Regions from separate parts of the Streptomyces sp. NPDC048590 genome, predicted to be linked through region 1. Evidence: predicted binding sites of a transcription regulator. Region 1 holds the regulator's gene; the other holds the start of a gene.
The links. Region 1 encodes HspR, which represses chaperone genes until heat shock. Its sites were predicted from a motif close to TTGAGNNNNNNNNNCTCAA; they were not measured.
Positions count from the first base shown of each region.

Region 2: lon (endopeptidase La) is a predicted target of HspR. The motif match lies at 5,678-5,696, and genes of this name have one in related genera.

Region 1 covers NZ_JBICWC010000006.1:304,983-316,199, forward strand. Annotated here, with positions in the region: gene grpE (nucleotide exchange factor GrpE) at 1-245, shown strand, start outside; gene dnaJ (molecular chaperone DnaJ) at 339-1,523, shown strand; gene ACGFNN_RS19835 (heat shock protein transcriptional repressor HspR) at 1,525-1,971, shown strand; gene ACGFNN_RS19840 (LuxR C-terminal-related transcriptional regulator) at 2,003-3,013, opposite strand; gene ACGFNN_RS19845 (helix-turn-helix transcriptional regulator) at 3,103-4,086, opposite strand; gene ACGFNN_RS19850 (hypothetical protein) at 4,239-4,607, shown strand; gene ACGFNN_RS19855 ((2Fe-2S)-binding protein) at 4,604-4,924, shown strand; gene ACGFNN_RS19860 (pyridoxamine 5'-phosphate oxidase family protein) at 5,093-5,494, opposite strand; gene clpB (ATP-dependent chaperone ClpB) at 5,633-8,233, shown strand; gene ACGFNN_RS19870 (MFS transporter) at 8,569-9,837, shown strand; gene ACGFNN_RS19875 (YbjN domain-containing protein) at 9,908-10,462, shown strand; gene ACGFNN_RS19880 (hypothetical protein) at 10,813-11,217, shown strand, end outside.
Region 2 covers NZ_JBICWC010000003.1:548,195-559,411, reverse strand. Annotated here, with positions in the region: gene ACGFNN_RS10790 (multifunctional oxoglutarate decarboxylase/oxoglutarate dehydrogenase thiamine pyrophosphate-binding subunit/dihydrolipoyllysine-residue succinyltransferase subunit) at 1-730, opposite strand, end outside; gene ACGFNN_RS10785 (ATP-binding protein) at 989-2,065, opposite strand; gene ACGFNN_RS10780 (response regulator transcription factor) at 2,062-2,799, opposite strand; gene ACGFNN_RS10775 (spermidine synthase) at 3,034-3,717, opposite strand; gene ACGFNN_RS10770 (LysE family translocator) at 4,126-4,764, shown strand; gene ACGFNN_RS10765 (DUF6924 domain-containing protein) at 4,840-5,343, shown strand; gene lon (endopeptidase La) at 5,719-8,142, shown strand; gene ACGFNN_RS10755 (MarR family winged helix-turn-helix transcriptional regulator) at 8,389-8,871, shown strand; gene ACGFNN_RS10750 (protein phosphatase 2C domain-containing protein) at 8,937-9,722, opposite strand; gene ACGFNN_RS10745 (nitrate- and nitrite sensing domain-containing protein) at 10,092-11,217, shown strand, end outside.

The DNA.
Region 1 (11,217 bases):
AGTTCGGCAAGGAGGGCGAGCCCTTCGACCCGACGATCCACGAGGCCCTGATGCACTCGTACGCGCCGGACGTCACCGAGACGACCTGCGTGGCGATCCTGCAGCCTGGGTACCGCATCGGGGAGCGCACCATCCGCCCCGCGCGGGTGGCCGTGGCCGAACCGCAGCCGGGCGCCACGCCCGCGGCGGCGAAGGAAGAGAAGAAGGCAGACGACGAGGAGAGCGGTGGCACCGAAGAGGTCTGACCTGGCGTCCGACCACGGGTGTGAACACCGACGGGCCGTGCGGCCGGCCTTCGGGCCGGCCGCCCGGCCGATCGTCCGGAAGGAGGGACGTCGATGAGTACGAAGGACTTCGTCGAGAAGGACTACTACAAGGTTCTCGGCGTCCCCAAGGACGCCACCGACGCCGAGGTCAAGAAGGCGTACCGGAAGCTCGCCCGCGAGTACCACCCGGACGCCAACAAGAGCGACGCCAAGGCGGAGGAGCGGTTCAAGGAGATCTCCGAGGCGAACGACGTCCTCGGCGACCCCAAGAAGCGCAAGGAGTACGACGAGGCGCGCGCCCTCTTCGGCAGCGGAGGCTTCCGGGCGGGTCCCGGTGGTGCGGGCGGCAACTTCAACTTCGACCTGGGAGACCTCTTCGGGGGCGCTCAGGGCGGTGGCCAGACCGCGGGAGCCGGCGGGTTCGGCGGCGGTGGTCTGGGCGACGTGTTCGGCGGACTGTTCAACCGGGGCGGTGCGGGCACCCGTGTCCAGCCGCGGCGCGGCCAGGACATCGAGTCCGAGGTGACGCTCAGCTTCACCGAGGCGGTCGACGGGGCCACGGTCCCGCTGCGGATGTCCAGCCAGGCACCCTGCAAGGCGTGTTCGGGCACCGGCGACAAGAACGGCACCCCGAGGGTCTGCCCCACCTGCGTCGGCACCGGTCAGGTGTCGCGCGGCACCGGCGGCGGATTCTCGCTGACCGACCCCTGTGTGGACTGCAAGGGCCGGGGCCTGATCGCACAGGACCCCTGCGACGTCTGCAAGGGCAGCGGCCGGGCGAAGTCGGCCCGCACGATGCAGGTCCGGATCCCCGCCGGAGTCTCCGACGGTCAGCGGATCAGGCTGCGCGGCAAGGGCAGTCCGGGCGAGCGCGGCGGACCGGCCGGCGACCTCTACGTCGTCGTCCACGTCGACGCCCACCCGGTCTTCGGCCGCCGGGGCGACAACCTCACCGTCACCGTGCCCGTCACCTTCCCGGAGGCGGCGCTCGGCGGCGAGGTGAAGGTCCCGACGCTCGGAGGCCCTCCGGTCACCCTGAAGCTTCCGGCGGGTACCCCCAACGGACGTACCATGCGGGCCCGGGGCAAGGGCGCCGTACGCAAGGACGGCACCCGTGGCGACCTCCTGGTCACCGTCGAGGTGGCCGTACCCACGGAGCTCGGCGCGGACGCCCAGGACGCGCTGGAGGCCTACCGGAAGGCGACCGCGGGGGAGGACCCGCGGGCGGAGCTGTTCCAGGCTGCGAAGGGAGCTTGAGATGGACGGCCGTCGACGCAATCCGTACCAGCTGACGGACGAATCACCGGTCTACGTGATCTCGATCGCGGCCCAGCTCTCGGGGCTGCATCCGCAGACCCTCCGCCAGTACGACCGGCTCGGCCTGGTCTCGCCCGACCGCACGGCCGGGCGGGGTCGGCGTTACTCGGCCCGCGACATCGAACTGCTGCGCACCGTGCAGCAGTTGTCGCAGGACGAGGGCATCAACCTCGCCGGCATCAAGCGCATCATCGAGCTGGAGAACCAGGTCGCCGCGCTCCAGCAGCGCGTGGCCGAGCTCTCGGCGGCGGTGGACGGCGCGGCCGTGGCCATGCAGCAGCGTGAGGCCCAGGTGCACGCCTCCTACCGACGCGACCTCGTGCCCTACCAGGACGTTCAGCAGACCAGCGCGCTGGTCGTCTGGCGGCCGAAGCGGCCGAAGGACTGAACGCTCCCACGACAGGGCCTGCCCCGGAGTCTCACGGCTCCGGGGCAGGCCCTGTCGGTGTGTCGGCGAGGCTGGACCGCGCGATGAGCACACCCAGTTGCGTGCGGCTGGTGGCGCCCAAGGCCCGCATCAGCTTGGCGATGTGGGAGCGGCAGGTGCGGACGCTGATGCCCAGCTTGCCGGCGACCATGACGTCGCTGTGGCCTTCGGCGAGGAGCCGGGCGACGCTCTGCTGGACGGCCGTCGTCCGGGTGCCCGGGACCGCCGCGGTGAGCTGCTGCCCGATGGGCGTCGCCTGGGCCCAGAGCACCTCGTAGACCTGGATCAGGTAGTCCACGAGCGCGGGGTGCCGTATGCGCAGGGCCGTACGGCGGTCGGGGGCCGCGGGAATGAACGCCACGCTGCGGTCGAAGATGATCAGGCGGTCCACGGTCTGCTCGGTGGTGCGGACCTGGAGGCCCTCGGGAGCCAGCTGTCCGACATACTCCCGGACGTTCGTGCTGTAGCGGGCCGGGTGCTGGTAGATGTGCCGCAGGCGGGCACCGCGGCCCATGGCCGTACGGGCGTTGTCGAGGCCCCGTTCCATGAGGCTCATGGGCCGGTCGCTGCCCGGCTGGGCGGTGAGGACCTGTTCGTCGACGAAGGCGCTCGCCTCCCGCAGAGCCGCCTCGATCGCGGGCCTGCCGTCGAGGACCGTGATCGCCAGGTCCGGGTCGGTGCTGGCCGCGGAGGTCAGGGGGACGAGCGAGCGGCTCAGGGCCGAGGCCAGCCGGACGCGCTCGTCCAGTTCCCGGGTGAGCGGCTGCAGCAGGTCCGCCAGAGCGGCGGACGGCGGTATGGGGCGCATCCGGTCGGTGTCACCGGGATCAGGCCGCAGGAGACCCATGTCCTCCAGGCAGGGGGCGGCCGTCAGGTCGGAGCGGCGGATGCCTCCCGCGGCCAGCGACCGCTCGTACAGCTCCAGGCCGGTGGCGCACAGCTTCCCCGGGTGGTGCGGATGCTCCCCGTTCGCCTCTTCGATGGTGATGTGACACCCCCTCACTTCATGCAGTGCACGATCATGACCGTGGCGCGGACGCCACTCCTGGGAGAGAGTGGCACCGGACCGTCCCGGTCGGGCGGCTCACGCCGTCAGGAGTCCTGGTCCAGGATCCCCGAACGGGCGATCAGATAGCCGAGCTGAGCCCGGCTCGTACTGCCGAGCGTGGCGGACAGCTTTGCGACGTGGGCGCGGCAGGTACGGACGTTCATGCCGAGCCTGCGGGCTATGGAGTCGTCCACATGTCCCTCGACGAGGAGTTGGGCGATGGAGCGCTGAACGCCGCTCACACCCTTGGTGGGCGGGTCGTACCGCGGTTCCCCCAGCAGCGGCGAGGCGCGGCTCCACAACTGCTCGAAGACCTTCACGAGATAGTTCACGAGCCCCGGGTGCCGGAGTTCCAGGGCGACCTGGTCGTCGTTCTGCGCGGGGATGAAGGCCACCGTGCGGTCGAAGACGAGGAGGCGCTCTATGAGCTCCTCCAGGGTGCGTATCTCCACATTGTCCTGGGCCAGGCGCGCGGCGTAGGCGAGTGTGCCCTGGCTGTGCCTGACGGTGTGCTGGTACAGCGTGCGCATGGCGACGCCCCGGTTGACGACCGAGAGCGCTCGTTCCAGGCCCTCGCTCAGACGGTCCTCGCCCCGGTCCCCGCCCGGCTGCACGGTGAGGACCTCGGTGCGGCACTCGGCGGTGGCGAGATCCAGCGCGGCGTTGATCCTGTTGCCGCCCTCCAGCACCGTGATGGCGTGGGTGGTCGGCGGGTCCTGAGCGCTGATGTCCATGAACGGTTCGAACGACTCGGCCAGTGCGACCGAGCGCCGGCGCCGCTCCTTGATCTCCCGCTCCAGGGGGTGCAGACGCTGCGCCAGCGCGGCGGACGGTGGGACGGGCCGCAGCCATGTCGTATCGTCCGGGTCCGGGTGCAGGAGCGCGAAGTCCATCAGGCAGGGTGCGGACGCGGCCTCGGCGCGGGAGATCCTTCCGGAACGGAGTGCGCCGGCGTAGAGGCGCTTTCCCTCATCGCACAGTTCGGTGATCCCGTGAGGATGTGTCTGTGTTGTGTCACTTGTGGTCATATCTCCACCCCCCAGGTTCCTGAACATGCAGGAACATGATGCATCGTCCCAGTGGCGTTGGGGGGGCCAGGTGAGACATCGTCGTGGAGGCGGGGGAGAAGAATCCACAAGTGAGGACGAAGCCGACTATGTATAAGCGAATGCTTCGCTCGGTGCTTGCCGCCGCTTTCGTCGGGGCCCTGGGTCTTGGCGTGGCGGGCGGGGCGGCCGGAACCGGCGAGATCAGTTGGTCCGAGCAGGCGTCGGCGCCTGGTGAGATCAGCTGGTCCGTGCAGGCGGCGTCGGCGCCTGGTGAGATCAGCTGGGGGATGCCGGCGGCCGCTCCCGGTGAGATCAGCTGGTCCGTGCAGGCTTCTGCTCCCGGTGAGATCAGCTGGGTGGCACCTGCCGCGGCCGCTCCTGGTGAGATCAGCTGGTCCGTGCAGGCGTCGGCCCCTGGTGAGATCAGCTGGGTGGCACCTGCTGCCGCCGCTCCCGGCGAGATCAGCTGGAGTGCCCCGACGGGTGCAGTAAGCGCATGACCACCCCACCGGACGACCGCACCTTCCGGCGGGAGATGGCCACGGCCTACCGCTCAGGGTGGCATTTCATCGATCTGCTCACGGCGCTCACCCGCCAGGGCGATTCGTTGATGGTCACCCTGTTCGGAGAGCCGATCGTCGTCGTGATGGAGACCGAGGACGATATTCGCGCCTATCGGTGTCTTCGCCGGCCACGTGGAGCTCCGCAGCCCGTCCGCTGTGCCGTGAGGTACGGCATGATTTTCGTGAATCTCGATCAGCGCGACCACGAGCTGTTCGAACCAGAAGCCATTTCCGCCACCCCCCGCAGTGCCTGAACGATTCCCCCGTCGTTACCGATCGTTCCGGCACTTCCCCCACACAACGGCGCCATCGTGACCTGAACACGATGGCGCCGTTGTGCTGCCCGGAATTATTCGTTTTCCGGGACGGGCCATATTCCTGAATTCCTGAATTCCCGGAGCCCCGATGTGCCCGTGCGCCGGTCAGGCGTTCCCGAGGGCCCGGTCGACGGCGATCTCGATGACGATGCGCTCGGGGTTGTGGCGCGGCGTCCGTTCGTAGCGCTCGGCGTAGCGGCGTACGGCGTCCTCGACCTGTGCGGCCTCCGTGCGGACGACCGCCACGCCCTCCAGGGTCGCCCAGCGGCGCCCTTCCATCTGGCAGACCGCGACCCGGGCGCCCTCAGGGCCTGCCGTCAGGACGTTCGCGGTCTTCCTCGTGTTCCTGCCGGTGATGACACGCGCGATCCGGGTCTCCGGGTCGTACGTCACCCCCACGGGCACCACGTGCGGCGTTCCGTCGGGGCGGAGCGTGGTCAGGGTGCACACGTGGCGCTCACGCCAGAAGGCGAGATATCCGGTGCCGGGGTTGCGTACGTCAGGCATGGGCTCAGCCTAGATACAGCGGCACCTGTGGGCCGGTCGGGTCCCCGAAGCAGCCTTGAGTGGAATAGACTCAACTTTGTACCCGTTGATCGAGTCATAGTTACGTCGAACCGCCAGTACGAGGAGGAGACAGCGCCCGTGGACGCCGAGCTGACCAACAAGAGCCGGGACGCCCTCAACGCGGCCACCGCCAGGGCCGTCAAGGACGGACACGCCGATCTGACCCCGGGGCATCTGCTGCTCGCACTGCTCGCGGGTGAGGACAACGCGAACATCACCGATCTGCTGGCCTCCGTCGAGGCCGACCAGGTCGCCGTACGGCAGGAGACCGAGCGGGTGCTCGGGGCGCTCCCCAGCGTCACCGGGTCGACCGTCGCTCCGCCCCAACCGAGCCGGGAACTGCTCGCCGTGCTGGCCGACGCCGACCAGCGGGCCAAGGAGCTCGGTGACGACTACCTCTCGACCGAGCACCTGCTGATCGCCATCGCGGCGAAGGGCGGCCGCGTCGGTGAGATCCTCGACGGGCAGGGAGCCGGCGCGAAGAAGCTGCTGGACGCATTCGAGAAGAGCAGGGGAGGGCGCCGGGTGACCACTCCGGACCCCGAGGGCCAGTACAAGGCGCTGGAGAAGTTCGGTACGGACTTCACCGCGGCGGCCCGGGAGGGCAAGCTCGACCCGGTCATCGGCCGGGACCAGGAGATCCGCCGCGTGGTGCAGGTGCTGTCGCGCCGCACCAAGAACAACCCCGTCCTCATCGGCGAGCCCGGCGTCGGCAAGACCGCCGTCGTCGAGGGGCTGGCCCAGCGCATCGTCAAGGGCGACGTCCCCGAGTCCCTGCGGAACAAGCGGCTCGTCTCGCTCGACCTCGGTGCGATGGTCGCGGGCGCCAAGTACCGCGGTGAGTTCGAGGAGCGTCTGAAGACCGTCCTCTCCGAGATCAAGGAGAGCGACGGGCAGATCATCACCTTCATCGACGAGCTGCACACTGTCGTCGGCGCGGGCGCCGGCGGCGACTCCGCGATGGACGCGGGCAACATGCTCAAGCCGATGCTCGCCCGTGGTGAACTCCGCATGGTCGGCGCCACCACCCTCGACGAGTACCGCGAGCGCATCGAGAAGGACCCCGCCCTGGAGCGCCGCTTCCAGCAGGTCCTGGTCGCCGAGCCCTCCGTCGAGGACACCATCGCCATCCTGCGAGGGCTGAAGGGCCGCTACGAGGCGCACCACAAGGTGCAGATCGCCGACTCCTCCCTGGTCGCCGCGGCGACGCTCTCCGACCGCTACATCACCTCCCGGTTCCTCCCCGACAAGGCCATCGACCTCGTCGACGAGGCCGCCTCCCGGCTCCGCATGGAGATCGACTCCTCGCCCCTGGAGATCGACGAGCTCCAGCGGTCGGTCGACCGGCTCCACATGGAGGAGCTCGCCCTCAGGAACGAGAGCGACGAGGGCTCCAGGCAGCGCCTGGAGAAGATCCGCCGCGACCTCGCCGACAAGGAGGAGGAGCTGCGCGGTCTCACCGCCCGCTGGGAGAAGGAGAAGCAGGGGCTGAACCGCGTCGGTGAGCTCAAGGAGCGCCTGGACGAGCTGCGCGGCCAGGCCGAGCGTGCCCAGCGCGACGGCGACTTCGACACCGCCTCCAAGCTGCTGTACGGGGAGATCCCCGGCCTGGAGAGGGAACTGGCCGAGGCGGACGAGGCGGAGCAGGAGGCATCCCAGGACACCATGGTCAAGGAGGAGGTCGGCCCGGACGACATCGCGGACGTCGTCGGCGCCTGGACCGGGATCCCGGCCGGGCGGCTCCTGGAGGGCGAGACCCAGAAGCTGCTGCGCATGGAGTCCGAGCTGGGCAGGCGGCTGATCGGCCAGACCGAGGCCGTCCGGTCCGTCTCCGACGCCGTACGCCGTACCCGGGCGGGCATCGCCGACCCCGACCGGCCCACCGGGTCGTTCCTGTTCCTCGGCCCGACCGGGGTCGGCAAGACGGAGCTGGCCAAGGCGCTCGCGGACTTCCTGTTCGACGACGAGCGGGCCATGATCCGCATCGACATGAGCGAGTACAGCGAGAAGCACAGTGTCGCCAGGCTCGTCGGCGCCCCGCCCGGTTACGTCGGCTACGAGGAGGGCGGCCAGCTCACCGAGGCGGTGCGCCGCCGCCCGTACAGCGTGGTGCTGCTGGACGAGGTGGAGAAGGCGCACCCCGAGGTCTTCGACATCCTGCTCCAGGTGCTCGACGACGGGCGGCTCACCGACGGGCAGGGGCGGACGGTGGACTTCCGCAACACCATCCTGATCCTGACGTCCAACCTCGGCAGCCAGTTCCTCGTCGACCCCTCGACGGATGCGGAGGCCAAGAAGGAGCGGGTCCTGGAGGTCGTACGCGCCTCCTTCAAGCCGGAGTTCCTGAACCGGCTCGACGACCTCGTCGTGTTCTCCGCCCTGTCCGGAGACGAGCTCGCTCACATCGCGGGGCTCCAGGTCGCCCGTCTCGCCGCCCGGCTGGCGGACCGCCGTATCCACCTCGACGTCACCCCGGACGCGCTGGCCTGGCTGGCCCAGGAGGGCAACGACCCGGCGTACGGCGCCCGGCCGCTGCGCAGGCTCATCCAGACGGCGATCGGCGACCGGCTCGCCAGGGAGATCCTCGCGGGCGAGGTCAAGGACGGCGAAACCGTGCGGGTCGACCGCGCGGGTGACGGTCTGACCGTGGGGCCGGCCGTCCGGGCCAAGACCCTGTAGGCCGGGGACCGGGCCGGCCCCGGAGGCACAGCCTCCCGGGGCCGGCCCGGTGCGTCGCTGCATCCCCTTTTATATGTGCATATAGCATGCATCTCGTGCGGCGGAGGCGTCCGCCAAATTGAGCCGAAAATTACCCGACCTTGGCCGAATGGTTGAGGTGAATCGGTCGGACCGTCATTTTTGTACCGGCCCGATACATATCCCCGCCCGTGGTCGGAGCCCGGCGTGCAGGATGTCAGGGGTTTGTGTTCCCTACCCTTTCCCGGACACTCCGGTCATTTTATTTTCACCGCAAGTCCGTTCGTCCGGAATTCGGATACCGGTAAGGTGCGGGTATGACGGAGCGGATACCTGGCGAGGCGAGCGCGGACCCGAAAGATCGTAGAAGTGACAGTCTTGTTCGCCTGAGCGAATTTCGCACCCTGTGGACTGCATTCGCTCAGTCGGTGCTGGGTGATCAGCTTGCCCGCGTGGCGCTGTCGCTCCTGGTGTTCGAACGCACCGAGTCCGCGGGATGGACCGCGGCGACCTACGCCCTGACCACCCTGCCCGCCCTGCTGTCGGGGGTCCTCCTCACCGGCCTCGCCGACCGCTTCCCCCGGCGCACGGTCATGATCGGGTGCGACCTGGTGCGCGCGGTCCTCGTCGGGCTCATGGCGCTCCCCGGTGTGCCCCTTCCCCTGCTCGCGGGGCTCCTGGTGCTCGCACAGCTCGCCGAGGCACCGTTCGGCGCGTCGCAGGGTGCGCTCATGCCCGCCGTGCTGGGGGACCGCCTCTACGAGCGTGGCCAGCGCGTCATCATGATCACCCATCAGACGGGGCAGCTGGTCGGATTCGCCCTCGGCGGTGTCGTAGTCGTCTGGCTGGGCAGCCACCTCGCGCTGGGGCTGAACGCGCTGACGTTCCTGGTCTCGGCGGTCCTGATCAGGACCGGTGTGAAGGCACGGCCGGTGGACGCCCAGGCCGGTGCGGCGCCGAAACGGATGCACACCCAGGTGGGCAAGGCCGCCGCGTTGATCTGGTCGGACTCCCGGCTGCGGTCGCTGGTCGCCCTGGGCTGGCTCGCCGGCTTCATCGTGCTGCCGGAGGGCCTGGCGGCGCCGTTCGCGGAGGAGGCCGGGGCCGGCGCCGTGGCGGTGGGGCTGCTGCTCGCCGCGCACCCCGCCGGGATGGTGCTGGGGGCGGCGATCCTGGGGCGTCCGCACTTCGACGTGGAGCGGCGCCGTCGGCTCCTCGGCCCGCTGGCGGTGGGCGCGAACCTTCCACTCGTCGTCTACTGGGCGGGTCCCGGAGTGGCAGTGGCCGTCCTTGTCCTGATGGTGTCGGGCATCTGTTCGGCTTACCAGATCACCGCGGGCGCGACCTTCGTACTGGCCACTCCCGCGGACCAGCGGGGCCAGGCCCTGGGGCTGGCCAGGTCGGGGCTGACCGCCATGCAGGGCATCGGTGTCGCGGCGGGCGGACTGGCGGCGGAGCTGGCGGGTTCCTCCGCCCGGGCCATCGGCGGCGCCGGACTCGTCGGCACGCTCTGCGCCGTGCTCGTCGCGGTTTCGTGGTCGCGGGCCAGGGGAACGAGCGCGGGGACGATTCCCCTGAGCGCGTAGGACCGCCGGCCGCGATCGCGGCTAGGGTCGGAGCCAGGAAACCACGTGCGATCCACAGGAGTACCCAGCGATGTCTATCGACCCGTCCTCGATCCCCAACTTCGGAGGACAGCCCGAACCGCAGGCGACCGGACCCGAGGGCCCCGTGGTCCCCGACCAGGACCTCGTCAAGCAGCTTCTCGAGCAGATGGAGCTGAAGTTCGTCGTCGACGACGAGGGCGACCTCGCCGCCCCGTGGGAAGACTTCCGGACGTACTTCATGTTCCGCGGTGAGGACGAGCAGCAGGTCTTCTCGGTGCGGACCTTCTACGACCGTCCCCACGCGCTGGACCAGCGCCCCGTCCTGCTCGACGCGATCGACGACTGGAACCGCCGCACCCTGTGGCCCAAGGTCTACACCCACGCCCACGAGGGCGAGGAGGGCGCCGCGGGTTCCGTGCGGCTCGTCGGTGAGGCGCAGATGCTCATCGGCACCGGCGTGAGCCTGGAGCACTTCGTCTCCTCGACGGTCAGTTGGGTGCGCGCCTCCATCGAGTTCGACAAGTGGCTCGTCGAGCGCCTGGGCCTGGCGCCCGAGGAGAAGTCCTCCGAGGGCGACGCCGCCACGGAGCAGTCCGAGGGCTGACCCGGCCCGCGGGAGCCGGGGCTCTCGCGCCCCTTCCCCCGGAGTCCGGGACCAGAGGTCCGGTGCGGCGCGTGCGAACGCCCGCACCGGACCTTTCGCATGAAGTGCCGTAAGGCTCGTGGGCTGTCGCGCGGTGACGCGATGACGCGGTGACGCGATGACGCGGTGACGCCGCCGCCGGCGCGCGGTCGGCGAGCCGGTGTTGCCGGGACCTGGCAGTTTCGATCGTCCCTGCCTGCCTGTCAGCAGCCTGCCGGCAGGCTGCCGAGGGTGGTTAGGTCGTCGCCGTTCACGCACGGGAGGCCGAATCCTGCTGCGTTCCGACCCGCGCACGGAGACGGTGACACCTCGTGGCGAAGCAGCAGAAGCATCCCCCCGTCGACGCGGCCGTCGGGCGCCGGAGGACGCGTCGGGGCACAGCCGTGGTCGGCGTGCTGCCGGCTCTGCCGTTCGCGGCGCTCGCGGTGGTGGCGGCGACCGGAGCGGGCCCGGCCGTACCGCTCGTCGTCACCGGCGTCGCCGCCCTCGCCGCAGTACTCATGATCAGCGAGGTGCACACGGGCCGTGAGCCCGGACAGGTCAACGGGAACCGCCTCACCGCGCGGACACCCACCGGGGTCCGCACCGTCGACCTCGGCGACATCCGGAGCGTGCGGCTCCTGACGAGTTTCTCCTACGGAGGGGTGTCGGACCGGGTGGTCCTCGTCCGCGACGGGAGCGGTGTGTGCCTGGGGCTGCGGGAACCCGCCGACCTG
Region 2 (11,217 bases), on a different contig from region 1:
TGACGTGCTCCGGCTTGACCAGGGTCGGCTTGCCGTCCTTCACCGCGAAGGAGTAGTTCATCGACGGCATGGCCTTGAGGGCCTGCACCATCGCGTACCCGATGAGGTGCGTGAAGGAGATCTTCCCGCCGCGGGCCCGCTTGAGGTGGTTGTTGATGACGATGCGGTTGTCGAAGAGCAGCTTCACCGGGACGGCGCGGACGGACGTGGCCGTCGGCAGCTCCAGGGAGGCGTTCATGTTCTTCGCGACCGCGGCCGACGGACCGCGCAGCGTCACGTACTCGGGGCCCGCGGGGGCCTCGGCCGGAGCTTCCTGCGACTTCGCCGGCGCCGGGGCGGCCTTGGCGGGCGCGGCCTTCGCCGGAGCGGCGGGCGCCTTCGCGGGAGCCGCCGGAGCGGCGGCCGCGGGCTTGGCCGGGGCGGCGGGCGCGGCCGGGGCCTCGGCCGGAGCGGAGTTGTTCACGGTGCTCGCGGCGGTGGCGGCCGGAGCCGGTGTCACCGCTTCCGCAGGTGCGGGTACGGGCTTGTCCGCCGTGCCGGACGCGCCCGGCTTGTAGTCGGCGAAGAAGTCCCACCAGGCGCGATCGACCGAATTCGGGTCCTGGAGGTACTGCTGGTAGATCTCGTCGACGAGCCACTCATTGGCGCCGAACGCAGCGGCCGGGTTCGACCCGGGGCCTGCTTCTTGATCGGTCGAGATGCTCGAGTTACTGGGGGACTGAGACGACACGGCGGCAACCGCCCTCTTCCGCTTCACAAGGTGATGGACAGCGGAAATCAAGGCTACGCCTCCCCAGCCGTTACGTGCAGGCCGGGCCGGTCTTCGTCGTGCACATCACATCAGAAGCCGGGTTTCGGCGCATGAAATGGCGGGAAACAAGCAGGGTTCCGCTGCCCTTCGGTACGCGAGGCCGCTGTACGGCCCCCTGGACCGTATCGCTTTCCCGGCCCGGAGGCAGAAACGGGCCCCTCCGCTTCGAACGCAGGGTCAATCGCGGAACTGCGTGAGCCCCGGAAGGGTGACCTGGATCCGGCAGCCCCGGGCGGATTCGGCCACCCTGATCCGGCCGCCGTGCAGATCCACCGCCCAGCGGGCGATCGCCAGGCCGAGCCCCGTACCGCCGTCGCTGCCGGGGCCGTGCGGGGACGGCGCCTGGCCCCGGTTGAAGCGCTCGAACACCCGGTGGCGCTCCGCCTCCGGGATGCCCGGGCCCTCGTCGACGACCTCGAGCTCCAGCGACTCGGGATGCGCGCCGCGCCGTGCCAGCACGGTGACCCGGCCGTGCGGCGGGCTGTGCTTGACGGCGTTGTCGATGAGGTTGGCGACCACCTGGTGCAGGCGCTCCGCGTCGGCGTGAGCCGTCAGCTCGGGTGGCGACACGTCCAGATGCAGATGGACATCTGTACGGGTGTGGTTGCCGGAACCTGAGGAGAGGCGGCGGTGGGAGGCGGCCAGATTCGCCTCCTTCAGTACGCCGGAGAGATACGGCCAGACCTCGAATCGGCGTGCCTTGATCTGGACCACACCGTTGTCCAGCCTGGACAGGTCCAGCAGCGTCTCCACCAGCCGGCCCAGGCGCTCCGTCTGCTTCAGCGCCGTACGCATCGTCTCGGGGTCGGCCTCGGACACCCCGTCCACGACGTTCTCCAGCACGGCTCTGAGCGCGGCGATCGGGGTGCGCAGCTCATGTGAGACGTTGGCCACCAGCTCCTTCCGGTGCCGGTCCTCCGCCTCCAGATCGTCCGTCATGCGGTTGATCGTCTGGGCGAGGTCGCCCAGCTCGTCACGCCGCCCGGCGCCGCTCACCCGTCTCGTGTAGTCGCCGTGCGAGATGGACCGGGCCACGGCGCGCATCTCGTCCAGCGGCGCCGTCAGCCCGTGCGCCACGAACTGGGTGATCAGCAGGGTGGCGATCACCGAGAAGACGGTGATGAACCTGAACTCGGTCCTGGTCCGCAGCGCGACGATCAGCAGTCCGGTCGTGATGAACACGGAGACCACCACGAGCGTGCCCAGCTTGGCCTTGATGGAGAACGGCCGCAGTCCTGAGCCGGGCCGCGTCATGGCGCGGGGGTCTCCAGGGCGTAGCCGACGCCGTGCACGGTGCGGATCCGCTCGGCGCCGATCTTCCGGCGCAGGGCCTTGATGTGGCTGTCGACCGTGCGCGTACCCGAGGCGTCCGCCCAGTCCCAGACCTCGGCCAGCAGCTGCTCCCGCGACAGCACCGCGCGCGGGGTGTTCGCCAGGCAGACCAGCAGGTCGAACTCGGTCGGCGTGAGGTGCACGTCGTCGGCGCGTACCCGGACGCGGCGCTGCGAGTGGTCGATCTCCAGTTCGCCGAGGCGCAGGATCCCGCTGCGGGGTGTGACGGCCGCGAGAGCGGCCCGCTCGACCCTGCGCAGCAGGACGTGGACGCGCGCCGCGAGCTCCCGCATGGAGAACGGCTTGGTCATGTAGTCGTCCGCGCCGACCCCGAGCCCGACCAGCATGTCGGTCTCGTCGTCGCGTGCGGTGAGCATCAGCACCGGCACGGGGCGCTGGGCCTGCACGCGTCGGCAGACCTCCAGGCCGTCGAAGCCGGGGAGCATGATGTCGAGCAGCATCAGGTCCGGCTGCCACGCCTCGGCCGCGTCCACGGCCGACGGACCGTCGGACGCGGTCTGCACCAGGAAGCCCTCCGCCCGCAGTCGGGCGGAAATGGCGTCGACGATCGTCGCGTCGTCCTCGACCACCAGCACCCGGCGCTGAGCCCCGGGGGTGGCCGCCGCGCCGTTGTGGGTGGTGTGTGTCTGTTCCATCGCCCCGCCCCTGCCCGTTCTCGCGGAGGCCATTCCTCCGGAGGCACGGTTGTCGCTTGTGGATTTCGTCGGTAGGCCCCTTGTGCCGGTCAGCAGCGTAAAGGCAGAGGACGTCTCCCGGCTACGCAGGGTGTTGTCCGGCATGAAGGTGTTACCCGCGGGAAAGGATACGGACCGGCGGGGTGGGGCCGCTCCACCCCGGGCGGGACCGGGGTGTACATACCGGGTGGGGGTTCAGTCTTCGCGCGATGCGAGATGGACCACGTCCGGAACACCTCGGGCAACGGCTACTTCTTCGGTTCTTACCGCGCGGAATCCGGCATTCCGCAGCGCCGCGCCGAACTCCGGGGACGGTTGTGCGGACCACACGGCGAGGACCCCGCCCGGCGTCAGCCGGGCCCGGCAGGCCGCGAGGCCGGTGGGGGAGTAGAGGCTCCCGTTGTCCTCCGTGACGGTCCATTCCGGACCGTTGTCGATGTCCAGGCACAGCGCGTCGTAACGCTCCGTGGTCGTACGGAGGTGTTCTACGAGGTCGGTACGGAGGATCTCCGTCCTGGGGTCGGACAGCGCCGGACCGGTGATCCGCCCGAGCGGGCCGTCCTGGTGCCAGTCGACCACCGCCTCCTCGCGCTCGGCCACCACGATCCGGCCCCAGCGGTCCTCCTCGGCCGCCCGCACGAGCGAGAACCCGACGCCGAGCCCGCCGATGAGGACCGACGGGTCCTGCCGGTTCCCGGGCAGGGCGGCCAGCGCGGCATCCACCAGCAGGCGCTCGGAACGCCCGTCGGAGGTGTCCATCAGGAAGCATCCGTTGGCGATGATCTCGAAGTGCTCGCCACGCTCACGCAGGACGACTTCGCCGAAGGGGCCGTCGCGGCGGTCGAGGACGACGGGGCTGTGGGCTTCTGTGGCCGGCATGCGCGGGTCTCCGGTGGGTGCTCGGGATCGTCACGGCGTGCCCATCCTTCCGCGCCGCCCCGTGCCCGGGCCAGCGGATTTCGGCCGTGCCACCCGTGGGGGTGGTGCGCCCGTCTTCCTGCCGCTGTGGGGGTTCGGCTACGCCCCAGGCGTGCACGACGGCGCTGGGCGGCTCGAATTCGCCCTGCGCGACGCCACGCGTCGGCGGGTGCTCGCGGCGTTCGGCATCCCTGCGGGCCGGTGGTGCTCATGGGGACGACCCGGCGGGCACCGGGTGCGGTCACCGCGCCGCCGCGTCCCACCTCCGGGCGAAGGGGTCCGGATGCGTGCCGGCCGGGGGCGTAGGAGTCGGCGCGATGCGGCGCAAAGGGCTGGAGGGGCGGTGTCCCCCGTGCTTGCATGGGTTTCATGGTGTCCGCCGACCGACTGCTCGCCTTCGCGGCCATGTCGTTCCTGCTGATCGTGATCCCCGGTCCCAGCGTGCTGTTCGTGGTCGGACGTGCTCTGGCGTGGGGGCGTCGTGCGGCGCTGACCACGGTGGTGGGGAACACGCTCGGCGCCTGTGTGCTGGTCGTGGCCGTGGCGTTCGGGGTGGGGGCGGTGGTGGAGCGCTCGGTTCTCGTCTTCACGGTGCTCAAGCTGGTGGGTGCCGGGTACGTGGTGTCCCTCGGCGTCAGGGCGTGGCGTGAGCGCGGATCGCTGCGGGCCGTGGTCACAGGGACGGAGGCCGCGCAGGGTGGGCTTCGCACGTTCTGGGAGGGGTTCGCGGTCGGGGTGACCAACCCGAAGACGATCGTGTTCTTCGCCGCCGTGCTGCCGCAGTTCGTCGACCGTGGCCAGGGGCATGTCGCCGCGCAGATGCTGCTGTTGGGCCTGGTCTTCAACGTGATCGCCGTGGCGTCCGACATGGTGTGGGGACTGGTCGCGGCCGGTGCCCGGGACTGGTTCGCGCGCTCGCCGCAGCGGCTTTCGCTGGTGGGCGGGATCGGCGGACTCACCATGATCGGGCTCGGTGTCACGGTCGCCACGACGGGGCGCAAGGACTGAGCTGTCCCGGCCGACGCTCTTCCGGATCACTCCCGCGGGAGCTGGTTGTCGGTGTGGGGTGGGAGAGTCCTGGGCATGACGCCGCCGGAGAACGTCGAGCGAGTGCTGCCCGGGATCGGACGCGACCTGTTCGACGTTCTCGTCATCAGGACCGACTTCAGCGACGACGAGGCGTGGACCGCCGTGGTCGAGGAATTGTGCCTGCCGTGGGGGCCGGGCGGTGAGTTCGCCGCAGCGGTGCAGCTGGTCGATGCGCCCGCCTGGTCAGGAGCAACGGCCGACGAGGTGCTTGCCGCCGTGGTGGATGAGCCCCTGGTCGTCGTCTTCCTCGCCGACCGCACCACGATGCAGTCGCCGGCGCGGGCGTTGCTGGCTCTGTCGACCACCTGGGAAGACGTGAGTGGCCTCGACCCCGTCTACTACCAGGAACTCATCGAGTCGCCGGAGCCCAGGGAATTTCGAGTCCTGCCCGTTGCCGTGCACGGTGTCCAGGTGAACCTGGCACTCGGCAACGTGGACTTCGCGGAGTACGCCGGGGCTGCATCCGAAGAGCCTGATCAGATACTGCGGCTCACCTGACCGGTACGGCGGACGGCCGTTGCCCCGGCAGACGCGAGCCGTTCGCCGGGGCATGTCGTCGAGTGACGCGCCGTGGGCGCGGATCGCGCCGTTGCTGCCGGATCGGACGGCGGGGCGCGACAGGCGGAACCCGGTCCCGTCCCGGTCGGCATGAGCGACCGCGAACCTCCCGCCGGTGACCTGGTGACCCCGCCCGGCAGCTTCCCTGACGCCCCTGCCGCAGACCGGTCGACGCGTCCTCCGATACGAGGTCGCTCGGACCTTCGCAGGATCACACGCGAGCTGATCGCCCAGAGCGAACGGGAGACGGGGAACATTCGGAGGCTCACAAGCATTGAGCCCACATAGCTCAACTTGCCTGCCGAAGGGGAGATCATGACTGCAGAGTCCGCGTCCAAGGCGTTCACGCCGATCGACCTGCCCGTGCTGCCGCTCGACGACGAGGTCGTACTGCCCGGGATGGTGGTGCCGCTCGATCTCTCGGACGCGGAGGTCCGTGGGGCGGTGGAGGCAGCGCAGGCCGTCGCCCGGCCCGGTGGCGGCAAGCCCGAGGTGCTGCTCGTGCCGCGGATCGACGGGAAGTGGACCGGGACCGGTGTCCTCGGCACCGTCGAACAGGTCGGGCGTCTTTCGGACGGCGATCCGGGGGCGCTGATCCGGGCCCGTGACCGGGTACGGATCGGAGCCGGGACCAGCGGTCCCGGGAACGCGCTGTGGGTCGAGGGCACCAGGATCGACGTGTCCCTGCCCGACCCCCTGCCCGGATCGGTCGCCGAGCTGGCCCGGGAGTACAAGGCCCTGGCGACCAGCTGGCTGAAGAAGCGCGGTGCCTGGCAGGTCGTGGACCGTGTCCAGCAGATCGAGGACGTCTCCGCCCTCGCCGACAACTCCGGCTACTCACCCTTCCTCACCACCGCCCAGAAGGTGCGGCTGCTGGAGACCGCCGACGCGGTCGCCCGTCTGAAGCTGGCCCTGCAGTGGCTGGGCGAGCACCTCGCCGAACAGGACGTGGCGGAGACCATCGCCAAGGACGTCCAGGAGGGCGTCGACAAGCAGCAGCGTGAATTCCTGCTGCGGCGCCAGCTCGACGCAGTACGCAAGGAGCTCTCCGACCTCAACGGCGAGCCGGACGACGAGTCGGGCGACTACCGGGCTCGTGTCGAGGCCGCGGAGCTTCCCGGGCACGTCCGCGAGGCCGCGCTCAAGGAGGTCGAGAAGCTGGAGCGCGCCTCCGACCAGAGCCCCGAGGGTTCGTGGATCAGGACGTGGCTGGACACCGTCCTCGAACTCCCCTGGAACGAGCGGACCGAGGACACCTACGACATCAAGGGCGCGCAGGAGATCCTGGACGCCGAGCACGCGGGCCTGCAGGACGTGAAGGAACGCATCACCGAGTACCTCGCGGTGCGCAAGCGCCGTGCCGACCGGGGGCTCGGGGTGGTCGGCGGCAGGCGGGGCGGTGCGGTGCTCGCGCTGGTGGGGCCGCCCGGGGTCGGCAAGACCTCGCTCGGCGAGAGCGTCGCGCACGCCATGGGCCGCTCCTTCGTCCGGGTCGCGCTCGGCGGGGTCCGGGACGAGGCTGAGATCAGGGGACACCGGCGGACCTACGTCGGCGCGCTCCCCGGGCGGATCGTACGCGCGATCAAGGAGGCCGGCTCGATGAACCCGGTGGTCCTGCTCGACGAGATCGACAAGGTCGGCTCCGACTTCCGGGGCGACCCCGCCGCCGCGCTGCTCGAAGTGCTCGACCCGGCGCAGAACCACACGTTCCGCGACCACTACCTGGAGGTCGAACTCGACCTCAGCGACGTGGTGTTCCTGGCCACCGCCAACGTCGTCGAATCCATCCCGGAGGCCCTGCTCGACCGCATGGAACTGGTCACGCTGGACGGGTACACCGAGGACGAGAAGGTCGTCATCGCGCGCGACCACCTCCTCCCGCGCCAGCTGGAGCGGGCCGGCCTGGCGGAGGGAGAGGTCTCGCTCGACGAGTCCGCACTGCGCAAGCTGGCCGGCGAGTACACCCGCGAGGCCGGGGTGCGGAATCTGGAGCGTGCCGTCGGACGGCTGCTCCGCAAGGTCGCGGCCCAGCACGAACTGGGCGAGCGGGAGATCCCGTTCGCGGTGTCCGACGGGGACCTGCGCGGTCTGATCGGGCGGCCGCACCATGTGCCGGAGTCCGCCCAGGACCCGGCGGAGCGCCGGACCGCGGTGCCGGGTGTGGCCACGGGCCTGGCCGTGACCGGGGCGGGCGGCGACGTCCTCTTCGTCGAGGCGTCACTGGCCGATCCGGAGACCGGGGCGTCCGGACTGACCCTGACAGGTCAGCTCGGCGACGTCATGAAGGAGTCCGCGCAGATCGCGCTGAGCTTCCTCCGCTCGCACGGCGCCGAACTGGAGCTCCCGGTCGCGGACCTCAAGGACCGGGGCGTGCACATCCACTTCCCGGCGGGCGCGGTCCCCAAGGACGGCCCGAGTGCGGGCATCACCCTGACGACCGCGCTGGCCTCGCTGCTCTCCGGGCGGCTGGTCCGCACGGACGTGGCGATGACCGGCGAGGTGTCGCTGACCGGCAGGGTGCTGCCGATCGGGGGACTGAAGCAGAAGCTGCTGGCCGCCCACCGCGCGGGTGTCACGACCGTGGTGATCCCCCAGCGGAACGAGGCCGATCTGGACGACGTCCCCGCCGAGGTCCTCGACGCACTGGACGTCCACCCGGTGACGGACGTGCGCCAGGTGCTGGAGATCGCGCTGGCCCCGGCCTCGGCCGGGGTGCAAAGGGTCCCGGCCGCCGCGTAGGCGTCACGCTGTGACGGACGTGGCGCCACGTCCCCGGCCGGTACGGACGTCCCGCCCTCCCCGGAGGGCGGGACGTTCCGCGTGCGCCAGGAGCGGCGTGCGGTGACGCCACGCGTGCTGATCCGCGCCCGGGCAGAGGTCCGGTCTCCGCCACAGGGCCACGCCTGCGAAATACTGATCCGGCTGCGGCGACGGCCGCGGTGGGCAGGGTCTTCCATCGGCGGGAAAGCGTAGAGGGGTGCCGGCGTGCACGGGAGTGGCAGCGGTGGTGAACCCGGGCGGACTCCGGGGCGGGACGTGGACCACGAGTTCCTCGCTCTGGAGCGGGAGCTCTCGGTCTTCCTGCGCCGGGCGCGGGCCAATTCCGGCGAGATGGCGCGCGAGGTCCACCCGGACCTGGAGGCGGCCGCCTACGGGCTCCTCGTCCGGCTGGAATCCACCGGACCGCAGCGGGCGACGGACCTCGCCGCCTACTTCGGGGTGGGCAAGGCGACCATGAGCCGTCAGCTGCACGCCCTGGAGCGGCTCGGGCTGGTGGCACGCGAGACCGATCCCGCCGACGGCCGTGCCTGGCTCGTCCATCTCACGGACGAGGGCCTCGCGCGCTTCACCAGCGTCCGGGACGCCCGGCGCGGACGCTACGCCCGGAAACTCGCGGACTGGGACAGGAGCGAGATCGCGGAACTGGCCCGTCTCCTCCACCACTTCAACGAGCGCTCCGAGGACTGAGCCACAGCGTCCGGGCCTCCCCGGCCCCGGAGCGTTCGGGCCCCGGCCGGGTGCGGGGCGGCCGGTCAGAGCTCGACGAGGACCGCGGTCGCGTCGTCGTGCGGCTTGCCGCGGCGCGGGCGGCCGCTGTCCCTGTCCGCCCGTTCGAGCTCCCTGACCCGGTCGATGAGCCCCTGCGGTCCCGCCGTACGCAGCATCTTCAGCGCGGCACCCCAGTCCCCCTCCTGGAACCGTTCGGTCCAGCGGCTCGCACCGTCGGTCAGGGCCGCGAGGGCGCGCACGTCCCCCCGCGGGGTCACGCCCGTCACGGCACGCGAGGCGACCCCGGGGTCCGCGGCGGCCGTGAAGAAGCCGCCCTCCTTGTTCCGCAGGCGCGTGTCCACGGTCTCCACCGAGGTGAGCGAACCCGCCGGCAGCCGGTCGATACGGTCGTCCAGGACCGGCGTGACCCGTCCGTCCGGAGCCTCGACGAGAAGTGCGGAGTCGGAGAGCACGAGGTGCTCGACCCGCTCCTCGTCCCAGCGCACCAGAACCACCGTCGCCTGAGGCGTGCGGGGGTGAGAAAGGTCACACGTCGAACGGTGTGCGTCGGCGGTGCGCCGGATGGACTCCGACAGGATCGAGGCGGGCGTCATATCCCTCCGCGAAGCGGACAGTTCGGCCAGGGCGCCCCCGAGTCTCGCCGTGAACCACGGCACCGAGTGCACACAGCCGTCACTGCCTGTCGGGGGTGTCACGCCGTCCAGTACGACGAGGGTGCCACCCCGTCCCTCCGCAGGGACGGAGGCCGATGCCCAGTCCTCGTTGGGGCGTTCGGGGCCGCCCGGTTCGCTGGCGAGTTCGATGCGCATCCCGGCAGTCTGCACGATGCCTTCACGGAGCCTGCACGATCCGGAGGTTGGACCGTACCAGCAGGTCAGAATGGCCACCGGCCGCCGGAGCCAGGGCTCCAGGCATATGCGGGCGGGCATACTGCCAAAGGCTGGCCGTAAGTTCCACCTCGCCCGTCGCGCGTGAGCCGGGGCGCCGGTGGGGAGACTTGTTCGCCAACTCCGGAGTGATGTTCACTCGTTCGAGTGGCGGAGCGGTTGATGCACGGCCCCCTCTCAAAAGCGCTGGAATCGTCGGAAGCCGTACGGGGTGCCCAGGGTGGGCGCCCATCCACGTGACCGTGCGTCATCTCTGCTTCAAGGGCGGACGAGTCAAGATTGCGAGCACCGGTGCAGAAGAAGCGGCCTCGGAGCAAGGACAGCACGCGTGAGGAGCCCGGGGTGACGCCTCAGGCAGCGGGTGCGGCCAAGCGGACCGTGCGGGTGCGCAGCCGGCTCGTCGCCGGCGTCGCCGTCGTGGGGATCACCGTCATCGCGGCGGGCGCCCCGGCGGCCCTCGGCGCGTCCTCCGATCTCAACGAGTCCCAGCGGCTGGTCACGCTCTCCGAGCTGAACCAGCAGGCGATCACCCTCGCGCACTCCCTCGCGGACGAGCGCGACCAGGTCGTCGCCCACATCGCCGGCGGCCGCGAGGAGGAGAAGGGCGCCGACGGCGCGAACGGTCCCGCGACCCGCGTCGACCAGCAGGTGGACGAGATCCGGGACGCCGCGCCCGCGGCACTGCGCCGGGACCTCGCCGAGATCCCCTCGATCCGCCGTACCTCGCTCACCGGCAAGGGTTCGGCGATGGAGGCGTACCAGGCCTACTCGGAGGTCATCGCCAAACTCCACGACCTCGCCGAGGAGCTGGCCGAGAAGACGCCGCCGCGCGCGGCCGACGCCACGCGCGCGCCGCTCGCACTCGGTACGGCCGTGGAGCAGGCGTCCGCCACCCGCGGTCTGATCCTCGCCGCACTCGCCGTGCCCGGAACCCAGCCCCAGCAGCCGCAGATCGACCCGTTCACCGGTCTGCCCGTCCAGGGCCAGGACACCGGCGGCAGCGAGGACGACCGCGCACGTGACGAGCTCAGCGCCGCCGCGCAGCAGGCGCGGGTGCGCGAACTGGCCTCCCTCGCCGAGTTCGACCAGGCGGCCGGGACCTCGGCCCGGAACAAGCTCTCCTCCACGGTGACCGGTTCCGAGGTCACCCGTGCGGAGAAGTACCTGACCCGGTTCACCGACCGTCCCGAGTTCTCGGACGACGACCGTGAGGCGGACCCGGAAAAGGTCGCCGCCGCGCTCTCCGCCCGTATCGACCGGATGCGCGGGGTCGAGTCCGCGCTCGGCACGGAGCAGGTGCAGCGGCTCGAGGCACTCCGTGACGACGATGTCACCGCGCTGGAGCTGCGCCTCGCCCTGCTCGGCGGCTGTCTGCTGATCGCCGTCGGCGTCTCCACCGCCGTGGCCCGTACCCTCA